Regions from separate parts of the Streptomyces sp. NPDC001222 genome, predicted to be linked through region 1. Evidence: riboswitches for the same ligand, from Rfam matches in the RefSeq annotation. Region 1 holds a riboswitch; the other holds the start of a gene.

What was found. Region 1 has a riboswitch for cyclic di-AMP ahead of ACFY2Z_RS05075 (M23 family metallopeptidase). Riboswitches for the same ligand answer to the same signal wherever they lie in the genome.
Region 2: it holds a riboswitch for cyclic di-AMP, as region 1 does, so the genes downstream of both, ACFY2Z_RS18560 (transglycosylase SLT domain-containing protein) here and ACFY2Z_RS05075 (M23 family metallopeptidase) in region 1, are expected to answer to the same signal.

The regions. Positions count from the first base shown of each region.
Region 1 covers NZ_JBIAXT010000002.1:445,427-452,704, reverse strand. Annotated here, with positions in the region: gene ACFY2Z_RS05085 (M16 family metallopeptidase) at 1-1,115, shown strand, start outside; gene ACFY2Z_RS05080 (M16 family metallopeptidase) at 1,112-2,500, shown strand; cyclic di-AMP (ydaO/yuaA leader) riboswitch at 2,725-2,937, shown strand; gene ACFY2Z_RS05075 (M23 family metallopeptidase) at 2,950-3,702, shown strand; gene ACFY2Z_RS05070 (GntR family transcriptional regulator) at 3,901-4,596, shown strand; gene ACFY2Z_RS05065 (HPr family phosphocarrier protein) at 4,840-5,121, opposite strand; gene ACFY2Z_RS05060 (GNAT family N-acetyltransferase) at 5,294-7,278, shown strand, end outside.
Region 2 covers NZ_JBIAXT010000012.1:120,956-128,233, reverse strand. Annotated here, with positions in the region: gene ACFY2Z_RS18575 (ABC transporter ATP-binding protein) at 1-880, opposite strand, end outside; gene ACFY2Z_RS18570 (outer membrane lipoprotein carrier protein LolA) at 927-2,204, opposite strand; gene ACFY2Z_RS18565 (polyprenyl synthetase family protein) at 2,566-3,576, opposite strand; cyclic di-AMP (ydaO/yuaA leader) riboswitch at 4,401-4,601, shown strand; gene ACFY2Z_RS18560 (transglycosylase SLT domain-containing protein) at 4,606-5,115, shown strand; gene ACFY2Z_RS18555 (HAD family hydrolase) at 5,177-6,043, opposite strand; gene ACFY2Z_RS18550 (FAD-dependent oxidoreductase) at 6,754-7,278, opposite strand, start outside.

The DNA.
Region 1 (7,278 bases):
TGCAGGGCGCCGGCGGCTCGCTGAACGGCACGACGAGCTTCGAGCGCACGAACTACTTCGAGACCATGCCGGCCCACCAGTTGGAGCTCGCCCTCTGGCTGGAGGCCGACCGCATGGGCTCCCTGCTCGCCGCCCTCGACGACGAGTCCATGGAGAACCAGCGGGACGTCGTGAAGAACGAGCGCCGCCAGCGCTACGACAACGTTCCGTACGGCACCGCCTTCGAGAAGCTGACCTCGCTCGCCTACCCCGAGGGCCACCCGTACCACCACACCCCCATCGGCTCGATGGCGGACCTGGACGCGGCCACCCTGGAGGACGCCCGCGCCTTCTTCCGCACGTACTACGCGCCCAACAACGCCGTTCTCTCCATCGTCGGGGACATCGACCCGCAGCAGACCCTCGCCTGGGTCGAGAAGTACTTCGGGTCCATCCCGGCCCACGACGGCAAGCCCGCGCCGCGCGACGGCTCGCTGCCCGACGTCATCGGCGAGCAGCTGCGCGAGGTCGTCGAGGAAGAGGTTCCGGCGCGCGCCCTCATGGCCGCCTACCGGCTGCCGCACGACGGCACGCGCGCGTGCGACGCGGCGGACCTGGCCCTCACCATCCTCGGCGGCGGCGAGTCCTCCCGGCTCTACAACCGGCTGGTACGGCATGACCGCACCGCCGTCGCCGCCGGCTTCGGGCTCCTCCGGCTGGCCGGAGCGCCCTCCCTGGGATGGCTGGACGTGAAGACCTCCGGTGACGTCGAGGTGCCCGTCATCGAGTCCGCCATCGACGAGGAGCTGGCCCGGTTCGCCGAGCAGGGCCCCACGGCCGAGGAAATGGAGCGCGCCCAGGCCCAGTTGGAGCGCGAATGGCTGGACCGGCTCGGCACGGTCGCCGGCCGCGCCGACGAACTGTGCCGGTTCGCGGTGCTGTTCGGCGACCCGCAGCTCGCCCTGACCGCCGTGCGGCGCGTGCTCGACGTCACCGCCGAGGAGGTGCAGGAGATCGCCAAGGCCCGCCTGCGCCCCGACAACCGCGCGGTGCTCGTGTACGAGCCGGTCGCGGCCGACGCCGCCGAGACCACCACCGCCGAAGGCACCAGCAACGACGAGGAGTCGGCGAAGTGACCGAGCTCGCGACCATGGACTTCCACCCGCAGCCCCGGCCCGGCACGGCCCGGCCCTGGGCGTTCCCCGCACCCGAGCGCGGCGCCCTGGACAACGGCCTGACCGTGCTGCGCTGCCACCGCCCCGGTCAGCAGGTCGTCGCCGTGGAGGTGCTCGTCGACGCGCCCCTGGACGCCGAGCCGGCCGGCCTCGACGGCGTCGCCACGATCATGGCGCGTGCCTTCTCCGAGGGCACTGACAAGCACTCCGCCGAGGAGTTCGCCGCCGAGCTGGAGCGCTGCGGCGCCACCCTGGACTCGCACGCCGACCACCCCGGGGTGCGTCTGTCCCTCGAAGTGCCCGTCTCCCGCCTCCCGAAGGCGCTCGGGCTGCTCGCCGACGCCCTGAGGGCGCCGGCGTTCGACGAGAGCGAGATCGAGCGCCTGGTGCGCAACCGCCTCGACGAGATCCCGCACGAGATGGCCAACCCGGCCCGCCGCGCCGCCAAGGAGCTCTCCAAGGAGCTGTTCCCGGCGACCTCGCGGATGTCGCGACCGCGTCAGGGCACCGAGGAGACGGTCGAGGCCATCGACGCGGCCGCCGTCCGCCGGTTCTACGAGCGGTATGTGCGGCCCTCCACTGCCACCGCCGTCGTGGTCGGCGACCTCACCGGCGTCGACCTCGACGCGCTCCTCGGCGACACCCTCGGGGCCTGGACGGGGGAGCCCGCCAAGCCGCGCCCCGTGCCCCCGGTGACCGCCGACGACAACGGCCGCGTGGTCATCGTGGACCGCCCCGGGGCCGTCCAGACGCAGCTGCTCATCGGCCGCGTCGGCGCGGACCGCCACGACCGGGTGTGGCCCGCACAGGTGCTCGGCACGTACTGCCTCGGCGGCACCCTCACCTCCCGTCTGGACCGCGTCCTGCGGGAGGAGAAGGGCTACACCTACGGTGTGCGGGCGTTCGGCCAGGTGCTGCGCTCCGCGCCTGACGGCACCGGCGCCGCGATGCTCGCCATCAGCGGCTCCGTCGACACGCCGAACACCGGCCCGGCGCTGGACGACCTCTGGAAGGTGCTGCGCACCCTCGCCGCCGAGGGGCTGACGGACGCCGAGCGCGATGTCGCCGTGCAGAACCTGGTGGGTGTGGCGCCGCTCAAGTTCGAGACCGCGGCGGCCGTCGCGAGCACGCTCGCCGACCAGGTCGAGCAGCATCTGCCGGACGACTACCAGTCGACGCTCTATCAGCGGCTCGCCGCCACAGGCACGGTCGAGGCCACGGCCGCCGTCGTGAACGCCTTCCCGGTGGACCGTCTGGTGACCGTCCTGGTCGGTGACGCCACGCAGATCGAGGAGCCCGTCAAGGCGCTCGGCATCGGCGAAGTGCACGTCGTGCGGGCCGAGTAGACGCTCCTCGTACGCGTCCGGAACGGCGACGCTCCGAAGGGGCCCTGGTGACGTCCTCCGTCACCAGGGCCCTGCTCTTTGGGTTTTGTCCGTATTGCCATAGAGGCTGCCCCTCTGCCCTGTGGGATGCGCTACAAACCCCATGCTCGGTTTGCCGGGGGACGGAGGGCCCTTCTAGCGTCTGTCGGGCTGTCCGTCAGGCAGTGCGCCGCACCCGCGGCACCGGACAGTCATCGCCGAGTCCCCGTACGGCGCGAGCCAGGGGAGCCGGGGACCCACCTTCTCTCGCCGCCCGCGCGGCCGGAGGGGCCCACTCTCGTCGCCTTCGCGCCGGGAAGGGCCCACGCAGTCCCTGGGGTGAATCGGGCGCCAGCCCGTAGGAGACCTTCCTGCTCCGAACCCGTCAGCTAACCCGGTAGGCGAGAGGGAAGGAAAGGACCAGCCACTTCATGGCGTTCACCTGCGCCACCGGGAAGCACCGCCGTCCGAGCCGAATGCAGCGTACGGCCACGAACGCGGTGGGCGTCGCGGCGCTCACCACCACCGGGGCCATCGGCACCCTGGCAGCCCCGGCCTTCGCCGCCGGGCACCCCGTCGAGGAGACGGGACTCATGCAGGCCGTCACCCTCGGCGACTCGGTCGCGGAGAAGATCGGCGCTCAGGCCGCCGCCCAGAAGCAGGCCGCCGACCAGAAGAAGGCGGCCGAGGCCGCGCGCCGGGAGGCCGCGGAGAAGGCGCGCAAGGAGCACGAGGCCAAGGTCCGCGCCGCCCGCGAGGCCGAGCGCGAGCGCCTGAACGCGTTCGTGGCGCCGATCTACCACTCGTACGTCTCCACCGGCTACAAGGCCGGCGGCTCCCTGTGGTCCTCCGGCGCCCACACCGGCATCGACTTCCACGCCGCCACGGGCACGCCCGTCCACGCGGTCGGCTCGGGCACCGTCGTGGAGACCGGCTGGGGCGGCGCGTACGGCAACCAGATCGTCATCAGGATGAACGACGGCACCTACACGCAGTACGGCCATCTCTCGTCCATCGGCGTCCAGCTGGGCCAGCACGTCACCCCCGGGCAGCAGATCGCCCTCTCCGGGGCCACTGGCAACACGACCGGGCCGCACCTCCACTTCGAGGCGCGCACCACCCAGGAGTACGGCTCGGACATGGACCCGGTCGCCTACCTCAGGTCACACGGCGTGAACGTCTGAGCGTCGGCCGCCCCAAGGCGCCGCTGACGTGATGGCCCCGGCTCCTCGGCCGGGGCCTTCGTCGTTTCGAACTCCCGTCTGTCCAAAAAATATCCATGGATTCCGGCCTGCCGTCGGAAATTCCGGCCCGCTGCAATAGAGTCGACTGGACACGCGTCGACCGGGGACGTTTCGCGGGGATTAAGGCGGTGGTCGGGCATGCGTATTCCGGCGCACTCGGTATGCACGGCGATCCGTGACGACATCGTCGCGGGTCTCTACGAGCGCGGCAGCCGGCTCACCGAGGAACTCCTCGCGCGCCGCTACGGCGTCTCCCGCGTCCCCGTCCGCGAGGCCCTGCGCACCCTGGAGGCCGAGGGCTTCGTCGTCACCCGAAGACACGCGGGCGCGTGTGTCGCGGAACCCACCGAGCAGGAGGCCGCCGACCTGCTGGAGATGCGGATGCTGCTGGAGCCGCTGGGGGCCGCGCGCGCCGCACAGCGCCGCACCGAGGCCCATCTCAAGGTGCTGCGCGGCCTGGTCAGACTGGGCCAGGAGCGCGCCAGGAGAGGCCCCAGCGAGGATCTCCGCTCGCTGGACGGCTGGTTCCACGAGACCCTGGCGCAGGCCTGTGGCAGCCCCGCGCTCACCTCGACGCTCGGCCAGCTACGCCACAAGATCGTCTGGATGTACGCGGTCGAGGCGCCGGTCAGCCCCGTGGAGTCCTGGGCCGAGCACGGCGGCATCGTGGACGCCGTCGCGCGCGGCGACGGCGAACGGGCGCGTGCCATCACGGCACTGCACATCGAGCGCGCGACCGCCGCGCATCGGCTGCGTCCGCCCGGCGCGGGCCACCGCGCGGACCGTGTGAGGACTTCGCAACATGCCGTAAACGTGTCGGGGGCCCGGCATTAACACAGGCACCGTATACAAAGAGGGATATTCCGTGAAGTCCATTTCGGCTGCCCTGGTTCTCATGCGCCCCGATAATTCCGGCGTACGTGATTTTCGGGTGCCGCGAGCAATTCTCGCGACCGCGCCGAATTTCTCGCGCGCACACCCTCGGGGGCGCGAAGTCCACCGTGCCCGCTCCCGCACGACGGCGAAAGCCGCGCCCCCTGGGGAGGCGCGGCTTTGGTGACCGGGGGGTCCGAAGGGTCAGACGGTCTCGGGGAGCTCCTCGAGGCCCTCGGCGACCAGCTTCGCCAGGCGGTCCAGTGCGGCGTCCGCGCCGTCCGCGTCGGAGGCCAGGACGACCTCCTCGCCGCCCTGGGCGCCCAGGCCCAGAACCGCCAGCATGGACGCGGCGTTGACGGGGTTGCCGCCGGCCTTGGCGATGGTCACGGGGACGCCGGAGGCCGTTGCCGCCCGGACGAAGATGGAGGCGGGACGGGCGTGGAGGCCCTCGGCCCAGCCGACGTTGACGCGGCGCTCAGCCATGTGTTGCTGCCCTTCGGTTTCAGGGTTGTCTAGACCAGTTTTCCATATGGTGAAGCGTTCCCGGACCGGACGGAAGCCCCCTCCCCGGACGGTCCGCATGCTGGACGGTCCGTGCACGGTTCCCCCAGCCTGCCTCGCGCCGTCGCCGGACGCGAGCCGTACTCTGGGGCCCATGCAGACCGCGTCGGACCGGCACGAGTACCCCGCCCACTGGGAGGCCGACGTGGTGCTCCGCGACGGCGGTACCGCACGCATCAGGCCCATCACCGTTGATGACGCCGAGCGTCTCGTCAGCTTCTACGAGCAGGTCTCCGCCGAGTCGAAGTACTACCGCTTCTTCGCGCCGTACCCACGTCTGTCCGCCAGGGACGTCCACCGCTTCACGCACCACGACTTTGTGGACAGGGTGGGACTCGCGGCCACGATCGGGGGCGAGTTCATCGCCACCGTACGCTACGACCGGATCGGCGCCGACGGCATGCCCGCCTCCGCGCCCTCCGACGAGGCCGAGGTCGCCTTCCTCGTGCAGGACGCTCACCAGGGACGCGGGGTCGCGTCGGCCCTCCTCGAACACATCGCGGCGGTCGCCAGGGAGCGCGGCATCCGCCGGTTCGCCGCCGAGGTGCTGCCCGCCAACTCCAAGATGATCAAGGTGTTCACGGACGCCGGGTACCAGCAGAAGCGCAGTTTCGAGGACGGCGTCGTACGTCTGGAACTGGACCTGGAACCCACCGACCGGTCGCTGGCCGTGCAGCGGGCGCGGGAGCAGCGGGCCGAGGCGCGGTCGGTGCAGCGGCTGCTGGCCCCCGGCTCGGTCGCCGTGATCGGCGCGGGCCGCACACCCGGGGGAGTGGGCCGCAGCGTGCTCGACAACCTCAGGGACGGTGGGTACACCGGCCGCCTGTACGCGGTGAACAAGGCCTTCGAGGGGGACCGCAAGGAACTCGACGGGGTGCCCGCCCACCGGTCGGTCCGCGAGATCCCCGAGCCGGTGGATCTCGCGGTCGTCGCCGTTCCCGCGGAGCACGCCCCCGAGGTCGTCGCCGAGTGCGGCGAGCACGGGGTGCAGGGGCTGGTGGTGATCTCCGCGGGATACGCCGAGAGCGGGCCCGACGGCCGTCAGCGGCAGCGGGATCTGCTGCGCCTCGCGCGGTCGTACGGGATGCGGATCATCGGGCCCAACGCTTTCGGGATCATCAACACCGCACCGGACGTCCGGCTCAACGCCTCCCTGGCACCCGAGATGCCGCGCACCGGGCGCATAGGGCTGTTCGCCCAGTCCGGCGCCATCGGTATCGCGCTGCTCTCGCGGCTGCACCGGCGCGGCGGAGGCGTCACCGGGGTCACCGGCGTGTCGACCTTCGTCTCCTCCGGGAACCGGGCGGACGTCTCGGGCAACGACGTCCTCCAGTACTGGTACGAGGACCCGGACACCGATGTCGCCCTGATGTATCTGGAGACCATCGGCAGCCCGCGCAAGTTCAACCGGCTCGCACGGCGCACGGCCGCCGCCAAGCCGCTGGTCGTGGTGCAGGGCGCGCGGCACGGAGGCGCCCCCCAGGGCCACGCCGTACGTGCCACGCGCCTGCCGCACGCCACGGTCTCCGCGCTGCTGCGGCAGGCCGGGGTGATCCGGGTGGACACGATCACGGAACTGGTGGACGCGGGGCTGCTGCTGGCCCGCCAGCCGCTGCCCGCCGGGCCCCGGGTGGCGATCCTCGGCAACTCCGAGTCGCTCGGCCTGCTGACCTACGACGCCTGCCTGACGCAGGGGCTGCGCCCGCTGCCGCCGCTCGACCTGACGACGGCGGCGTCGGCGGAGGACTTCCACCGGGCGCTGACCGCGGCGCTCGCCGACGAGGCGTGCGACGCCGTCGTCGTGACGGCCATCCCGACGGTGGGGGAGGCCTCGGCCGGGGACGCGGCGCTCGCGCGGGCCCTCCGCTCGGCCGCCGCGGCGGCCCCCGCCAAGCCGGTGCTCGTGGTCCACGTCGAACTGGGCGGGCTCGCCGAGGCCCTGTCCGCCGCGGCCAGCACCTCGCCCCAGGGCCGGCGCGCCGACGTTCCGCCCCCGGTGGAACTGCCGCCCACCACGGTTCAGGCCCCGTCCGACGCCCGGCTGATTCCCGCCTACCCCGCCGCCGAACGCGCTGTCCG
Region 2 (7,278 bases), on a different contig from region 1:
CCGCCGTGACCCGGCCGTCCCCCACGACCACGTCGGCGACGCCCTGTTCCTTCAGGACGCGGGCCGCCTCCGTCACGTCCGGGGTGGTGACGACGAGACGTCCGCGTGCCCCGGCCGCCAGGTCCGCCACCGCGCCCTGCGCGATCAGCCGGCCCTGCGCCATCACGGCGGCGTGCGTACAGACCTGTTCGATCTCGTCGAGCAGATGGGAGGAGAGGAAGACGGTCGTGCCCTCGGACGCCAGTTCCCTGACGAGGGAGCGGATCTCCCGCATGCCCTGCGGGTCGAGGCCGTTGGTGGGCTCGTCCAGGACGAGGAGGCGGCGGGGCCGGAGCAGGGCGGCCGCGAGTCCCAGGCGCTGCTTCATCCCCAGGGAGTAAGCCCTGGCCTTCTTGCCGGCCGCCGCCGAGAGACCCACCCGGTCCAGCGCGGCCTCGACCCGTGCGCGCCGGGTGCGCGGGTCGGCGGTGGGGTCGGCAAAGTCGTAGCGCAGGAGGTTGTCGCGGCCGGAGAGGAAGCCGTAGAGCGCCGGGCCCTCGATGAGGGCGCCGACGTGCGGGAGCACGGCGCGCGAGGCGCGGGGCATGGGCTGCCCCAGCACGCGCGCCGTGCCCGAGGTGGGCTCGATCAGGCCCATCAGCATGCGGATGGTCGTGGTCTTGCCCGAGCCGTTCGGCCCGAGGAAGCCGAAGACGCTGCCCGCCGGGACGGTCAGATCGAGTCCGTCAACGGCGAGCTGCCCGCCGTGGTAGCGCTTGGTGAGGGCACGGGTGGCGATGACCGGGGCCTCCTCGGCCTCGGGGGCCTGCTGGGCCCCCGGGTCGCTCACCGTCGCCCCGGAGCCGTGCGGCTCCCCTTCCCCGGCGGGCAGTTCCTCCATGGACTCTCCTGCTCCCCTGCTCCAGCCGTCCGAGCCGCGCGGGGGACTACTTCCCCGCGTCGGCCGCCTTCACCAGCGCGTCCTTGGTGACCGCGCCCGCGTACACCTTGCCGTCGTCCGTGATCAGGGCGTTGACCAGGCGAGTCGAGAAGACCGTGCCCGAACCGAACTTGCCCTTGACGTGGTCGCCCAGGGAGCCCAGGAAACCGGCGAACGCGCCGTCCTTGGACGCGCCGCCCTTGGACGAGGTGCCCGAGGGCACGCCGCCCTTGCTGCCCGAGTCGAGGACGTAGATCGAGTTCCAGCCCTCGCCGATGGTCCTCGGCCCGGTGCCCGGTACCGCCTTCTCGGAGCCAGGCGCCGCCTTCCAGTCGCCGTGCGCCGACTTCTCGGTGCCGTGGGCCCGCGCCTTGCCCTCGTCCTTCAAGTCGTCACCCTGGGTGACCTTGGTGCCCTTGGGCGGCGTGAAGGTGAACGTCGACGCGGCCGGCCTGCTGAACGACACCTCGGTGAAGCCCGCGTCGACGACGGCCGCGCCGCCCGATGCCGGGGTCAGGGTGAACTTCAGCGGCAGACCCGTCTTCGCGTCGACCGCGATGCTGATGGCACCGACCGTCGTACCCGACTGCTTGGGCCGGATGAGCAGCTTGTACGCGTCCCGGCCCGCGACCTGCGCGGTGCCGTCGACCGTCACCGACGTGGTCTTGTCGGCGGCCTTGAGGGCCTCCTCGGCCATGTCCTTCGGCGTGGCCGGCATGTCCTCGGGCGCCGCCTTCGCACCCTTGTGGTCGCCGGCGCCGGTCGCGTGGAACGCCTCGTTGGACGCGCTGTCGTACGTCCACATCTGGTCGCCGTTGCGGATGACGCTGTACTCGGCGGCCTTCTCCATGAGGGAGATCTTCTGCTTGTCCTCGCCGTCGGCGGCGACGCGCACGGTGTGCGTGCCGGAGGCCAGCTCCAGGAGCTTGGCGCTCGGGTCCGCGGCCGAGCCGCTCTTGCCGCCCGCGCCCTGGGAGAGCGCGCCCGAGGCGAGGCTGCTCTCCAGGCCGCCCAGGTTGGGCAGGCCCAGGTCCGTGCTGATCTTCACCGTGCCGGACAGCTGCTGGACGTCCGACTTGGCGATCTTCTCGATGAGCTGCTGGGCGCTGATCTTCGGCAGATCCGGGTCGCCGGATCCGGCGAACGCCGGGACGAGCCCGATGGTCGCGGCCGCCACTCCCACCACCGCGACCGGGACGACGTACCGTGCGGCGGTGCGCCGCCCGTCGCGTACGTCCTCGGCCTCGCCGGCGGGCGTGCTGCCGTCGGATTCGTACGGTGCCATGTGTGCCTTACCTCCGTCGTCGGCGGCGGCCTACCATCCGTGCCCTGGTCCACCCCTGTGCCGCCATTCTCACCCGAACTCCTTTGAGGTGGTGTCCCCCATCTGACCAAATCGGCACGGCAGAAGCGTCAGCCCGCGGGCTCAACTCCGCGTAATCCTGGGGTATGACATCGGGGAGACGGGACCTGCTCCGACCCGTAGGGGTTCTACGGGAAGGACGCCACCCGGGCGGCTTCGGGTACCGCTACGGACACGGCGCCGATCTCGGCCCGGATCCGAGCCGATCCCGGGGCCCAGGTCATACGGTTCCCACGACGAGTGGACCCGCGGGTCCCCCTGCGAGGGTGATGCGCGAGCGGTGTCAGCCCGCCCGGTGCACCACCGCGTCGCACAGTTCCATCAGGGCCGCCTTCGCACCGCACTCCGGCAGTGGGGCCAGACCCGAGCGAGCGTCCTCCACATAGCGGACCGTGTCGCGGCGCGCCTGCTCCAGGGCCGGGTGAGCGCGCAGCCGGGCGAGGGCCTCGGCGTGCCGGGCGTCGTCCGTGAGGTCGGAGTCCAGCAGCTCGCACAGGGCGATGTCCTCCGCCAGCCCCATACGCTCCGCGCGCTCACGCAGACGCAGCACCGGGAGGGTGGGGATGCCCTCGCGCAGGTCCGTGCCGGGCGTCTTCCCGGACTCGTGCGAGTCCGAGGCGATGTCGAGGACGTCGTCGGCCAGCTGGAACGCCACGCCCAGCCGCTCGCCGTACTGCGTGAGCACGTCCACGACCGTCTCGTCGGCGCCCGACATCATCGCCCCGAAGCGGCACGCCACCGCCACGAGCGAGCCGGTCTTGCCGCCGAGGACGTCCAGATAGTGCTCCACGGGGTCACGGCCGTCCCGCGGGCCCGCCGTCTCCAGGATCTGGCCGGTGACCAGGCGTTCGAACGCCTCCGCCTGGATCCGGACCGCCTCCGGACCGAGATCGGCCAGGATGTGCGACGCCCGCGCGAACAGGAAGTCACCCGTGAGGACCGCGACCGAGTTGCCCCAGCGGGTGTTCGCGCTGTCCACCCCGCGCCGCACCTCGGCCTCGTCCATCACATCGTCGTGGTAGAGGGTGGCGAGGTGGGTCAGTTCCACGACCACGGCCGAGGGCACGATCCCGGGCGCGTACGGGTCGCCGAACTGCGCCGCGAGCATCACGAGCAGCGGCCGGAACCGCTTCCCACCCGCACGCACCAAGTGCTGCGCGGCCCCCGTGATGAAGGGCACCTCACTCTTGGTGGCCTCGAGCAGCCCTTCCTCGACAGCCGCCAATCCGGCCTGGACATCGGCTTCCAGAGCCTGGTCCCGCACGCTCAGCCCGAACGGCCCGACGACGGTCACGTGGGGTCTCCTGTCTGCTGACGTCTGCTGACGCTCACACGGTCGGTCTCAAGGACGGTCACTTGGTCGATGACGCCGTTCGTCGACGTGACTTATCAAGTTTGTCGATCTGTCGCCGCCATCACTCAAGTCAGCGTATCCGGTCACGTTTCGATCACCACGAGCGCCCACTGTTCCAGGCCGGGCGGTATCGGATCACGAACGGTATGTTCTTGATCATCTGATACGAACAGACATTCTCTGACATAACTGAAAAGCACCTTTTACGGCATGAATCACCCCATTTACCCCCCGGGCTCGCGGGCGCCGGACACCTCTCCGCTCTCTCCGCACATCACCGCCCCACCTTCCGGGCGCCCCTTTTCGGCCACCGAATGCCCCTGCGACTCCCCCGCACTCCCTGCAACTCCACTACGCCTGCCCGCCCGTGCACGCCGCACGCGCCGACCGGAGACTCGTTCCGCCCGGCGGGGCGAACCCGGAGAACTCCCCTTGCCGGCAGGGAAGTCCAGGCCGCACAAGCGATCCCGGCCCGCCCGGCGAACTCGAGCCGGACCATATGAAGCGTGGCCGCTTTGTCCGAATTAAACGCTTATGTAATGAAATGCCGATGGCAACCGCGGAAGCGGCAGTGAAATAGCTCACGTGCTCGACATGCGCGTCGTCGCGGGCGTGTCGCCAACTCCGGCTTTGCTAATGGCAACTTGAACCCAGCTCAACAATCTGGATCACGGACCTTATTCCCCCATTTCATGGTCAATTCGGAAGGACTGTGACTTGCAGGCTTGTTCCCGACATGTGCTATCGCATACCTTCCCCTCGATCCGAGCGGAACGCCGAATCCTGCCACCGCCCGGAAGCCCTTCGACCCATGACGGCAGGAGCGGGGGACCCAGGTAAGCCGCCGGTCCGGCTACCACACCGGAACGGCTAGGGGTGAAGCCGTGGCCTCGGCATCGAGAACACAGCCGGGCACCTCCCCGCCCGAACCCGACAGCTCACCTCGCAGGCGCAGGAGAGGAACGCGACATGTCCGCTTTCGCACTGCCCGCACGCCGTCGGGACCGTGGCTCCCAGGCCACCCGTCTCACCCGTGCCCTCGCAATCGCGGGGACGGGTGCCGCCCTTCTCGCCCTGCCGGTCATGGGAGCGACCAGCGCTTCCGCCGCGCCCGGCAAGCCGGGGAACGTCACCTCCGTCACCGTCGTGAAGACCCGCGGCACCACCCTCGACAGCTGGATCCGTCAGTCGCTGGACGTCATGGCCCGGCACGGCATCCCCGGCACGTACAACGGCATCTACCGCAACGTGATGCGCGAGTCGTCCGGCAACCCGAGAGCCATCAACCTCTGGGACTCCAACGCCCGTAAGGGGATCCCCTCCAAGGGCCTGCTCCAGATCATCGACCCGACCTTCGCCGCCTACCACGTGCCCGGCACGTCGTTCGATCCCTACGACCCGGTGGCCAACATCACAGCCGCGTGCAACTACGCCGCCCACCGGTACGGCTCGATCGACAACGTCAACAGCGCGTACTAGGAGGCCTGTCGGTCGCCTACCGGTAGGAACCTGACAACCGACCGGTGGGCCCGGCAGCCGATCAGTAGGCCTGGTGACAGCCGGCGGACCCCCGGCCGGCGCTGTCGGCCGGCGGCCGGTGACCGGCGAGGACTCGTTCGAGGACGACGGCGATGCCGTCGTCCTCGTTCGACGTGGTGATCTCGTCCGCCACGGCCTTGAGTTCGGGGTGGGCGTTGGCCATCGCCACCCCGTGCGCGGCCCAGTCGAACATCGGGATGTCATTGGGCATGTCACCGAAGGCGATGGTCTCCGACGGACCCAGCCCCAGATGGCCGGCGGCCAGCGCGAGCCCCGTCGCCTTGGTGATACCGCACGGCTGAAGCTCGACGGTGCCCGGCCCGGACATGGTGACCGTCGCCAAAGAGCCCACCGCCGCGCGGGCCGCCGTCGCCAACTCGTCGTCCGACAGGGCGTGATGGCGCAGCAGCACCTTGCTGATCGGCTCGCACCACAGGTCGTCGCGCCGCTCGACCCGTACCGCGGGCAGGGTGGGATGCGGCATCCGATAGCCGGGTTCGATGAGCGTGAGCCCGTCCACCCCGTCCTGGTCCACGGCCGCGTACACCTGCCCCACCTCGGCCTCGATCTTGCCGAGTGCGGTCTCGGCCAACTCCCGTTCCAGGGTGACGGAGAACAACAGCCGGTTCGTGCCGGCGTCGTAGACCTGCGCGCCCTGCCCGCACACCGCGAGCCCCGTGCTGCCGAGGTCGTCGAGCAGCGGCCGCACCCTGGGCGCCGGGCGCCCTGTCACGACCAGGTGCTGCGCGCCTGCCGCGGAGGCCCGCGCCAGCGCGGCCCTTGACCGGTCGGAGAGCGTGTCGTCGTGACGCAACAGCGTTCCGTCCAGGTCAGTGGCGATGAGTGAATATGCGAGTGGTGCGGCCATGATCAGAGAATACGGATGGAACGCCCCGGCGACTCGCCGCGAACCGGACGACGTCCGGTCTCCCGTGCCCACCGAACTCCCGCAACACGGAACCGGAGTTGCCCGGCGCTGTCCGGAACACGACCACGCTCTGCCCCGGCACGCCCCGTCCCGGTACCGGCCCTGCCCTTCGGCCCCGGGGCCGCACCAAGGGCCCACCCGGCGCGCGGCAGCACCGCGCGCGGCCGGTGCACGCATCGGGCGCTCAGGCGCCCGCGTCCAACAGCCGGCGCCCCAGCGCACGAACGGCCTCCCGGGGTGCGTACGGCCGCACGACGCGGAACGGCGGGTATGACGAACCGGTGCTCCTGGAACCGCCGGTCGCGGGCGACGAGACCGACACCCTGGTGGGCCCTTGAGCGGCAGCGCAGGAGTACGTCTCCCGCGCAGGACTCCCCCGAGGAGCTGGAGGCGCTGTGGCGGCAGACGATGGCGCGTTCGCGCGCGCTGCTCGCCAGGGACCCGGCCGACGGCGGCCTGGGCCGGTCGGGCCGGAGAGGACCCGCCGCTGCGCTCCGGGCGGAGAGCAGCCGGCGGCCGTCCGACCGACCGAGATCGACGAACCGGCCGGCCTCCGACGGACGGACTCACCCCACCGACGGGCTGGGGCGTGGCGATGCCACACCCCAGCCCGTCGTCCGTCGATCCCCGGTCGGCCCCGCCCCGCGCCCTCAGCCGTGCGCCGCCGCCAAGTGTTTCGCCAGCCGGGGAGAGGCGAACTCCGTGCCGCACACGAAGCGCATCACCGGGCCGTACGAGGCCGCCGCGGGCAGGCCGGTGAAGTACAGGCCCGGCACGGAGGACACATAGCCCGCGCCGAGCCTCGGCGTGCCCCGGCTCACCGCCAGTTGCGTGCGCAGCTCGTGGCCCAGGAAGTCCATCGCCGCGATGTCCACGCGGTAGCCGGTGGCGGCGATCACATGGTCCGCGGTGAGTTCCTCCGTACGTCCCGCGTGCGTCCGGATCGTCAGAACCGGGCTGCCGTCCGGCGCGGAGGCGCCGACCACCCTGGCGACCTCACGCACCTGCACCCTGCTCTGGAAGCGGTCGCGCAGCCACCACGCGCCGAGCGGGCCGAGGACCCGGCGCACCAGGTAGTGACGGGTCTGGTCCGGGAGGAACCGGTAGGGCTGCGGGTAGTAGCTCAACGCCCACAGGGACCAGGCACGCCCGAACGGCGATTCGGGACGGAACCT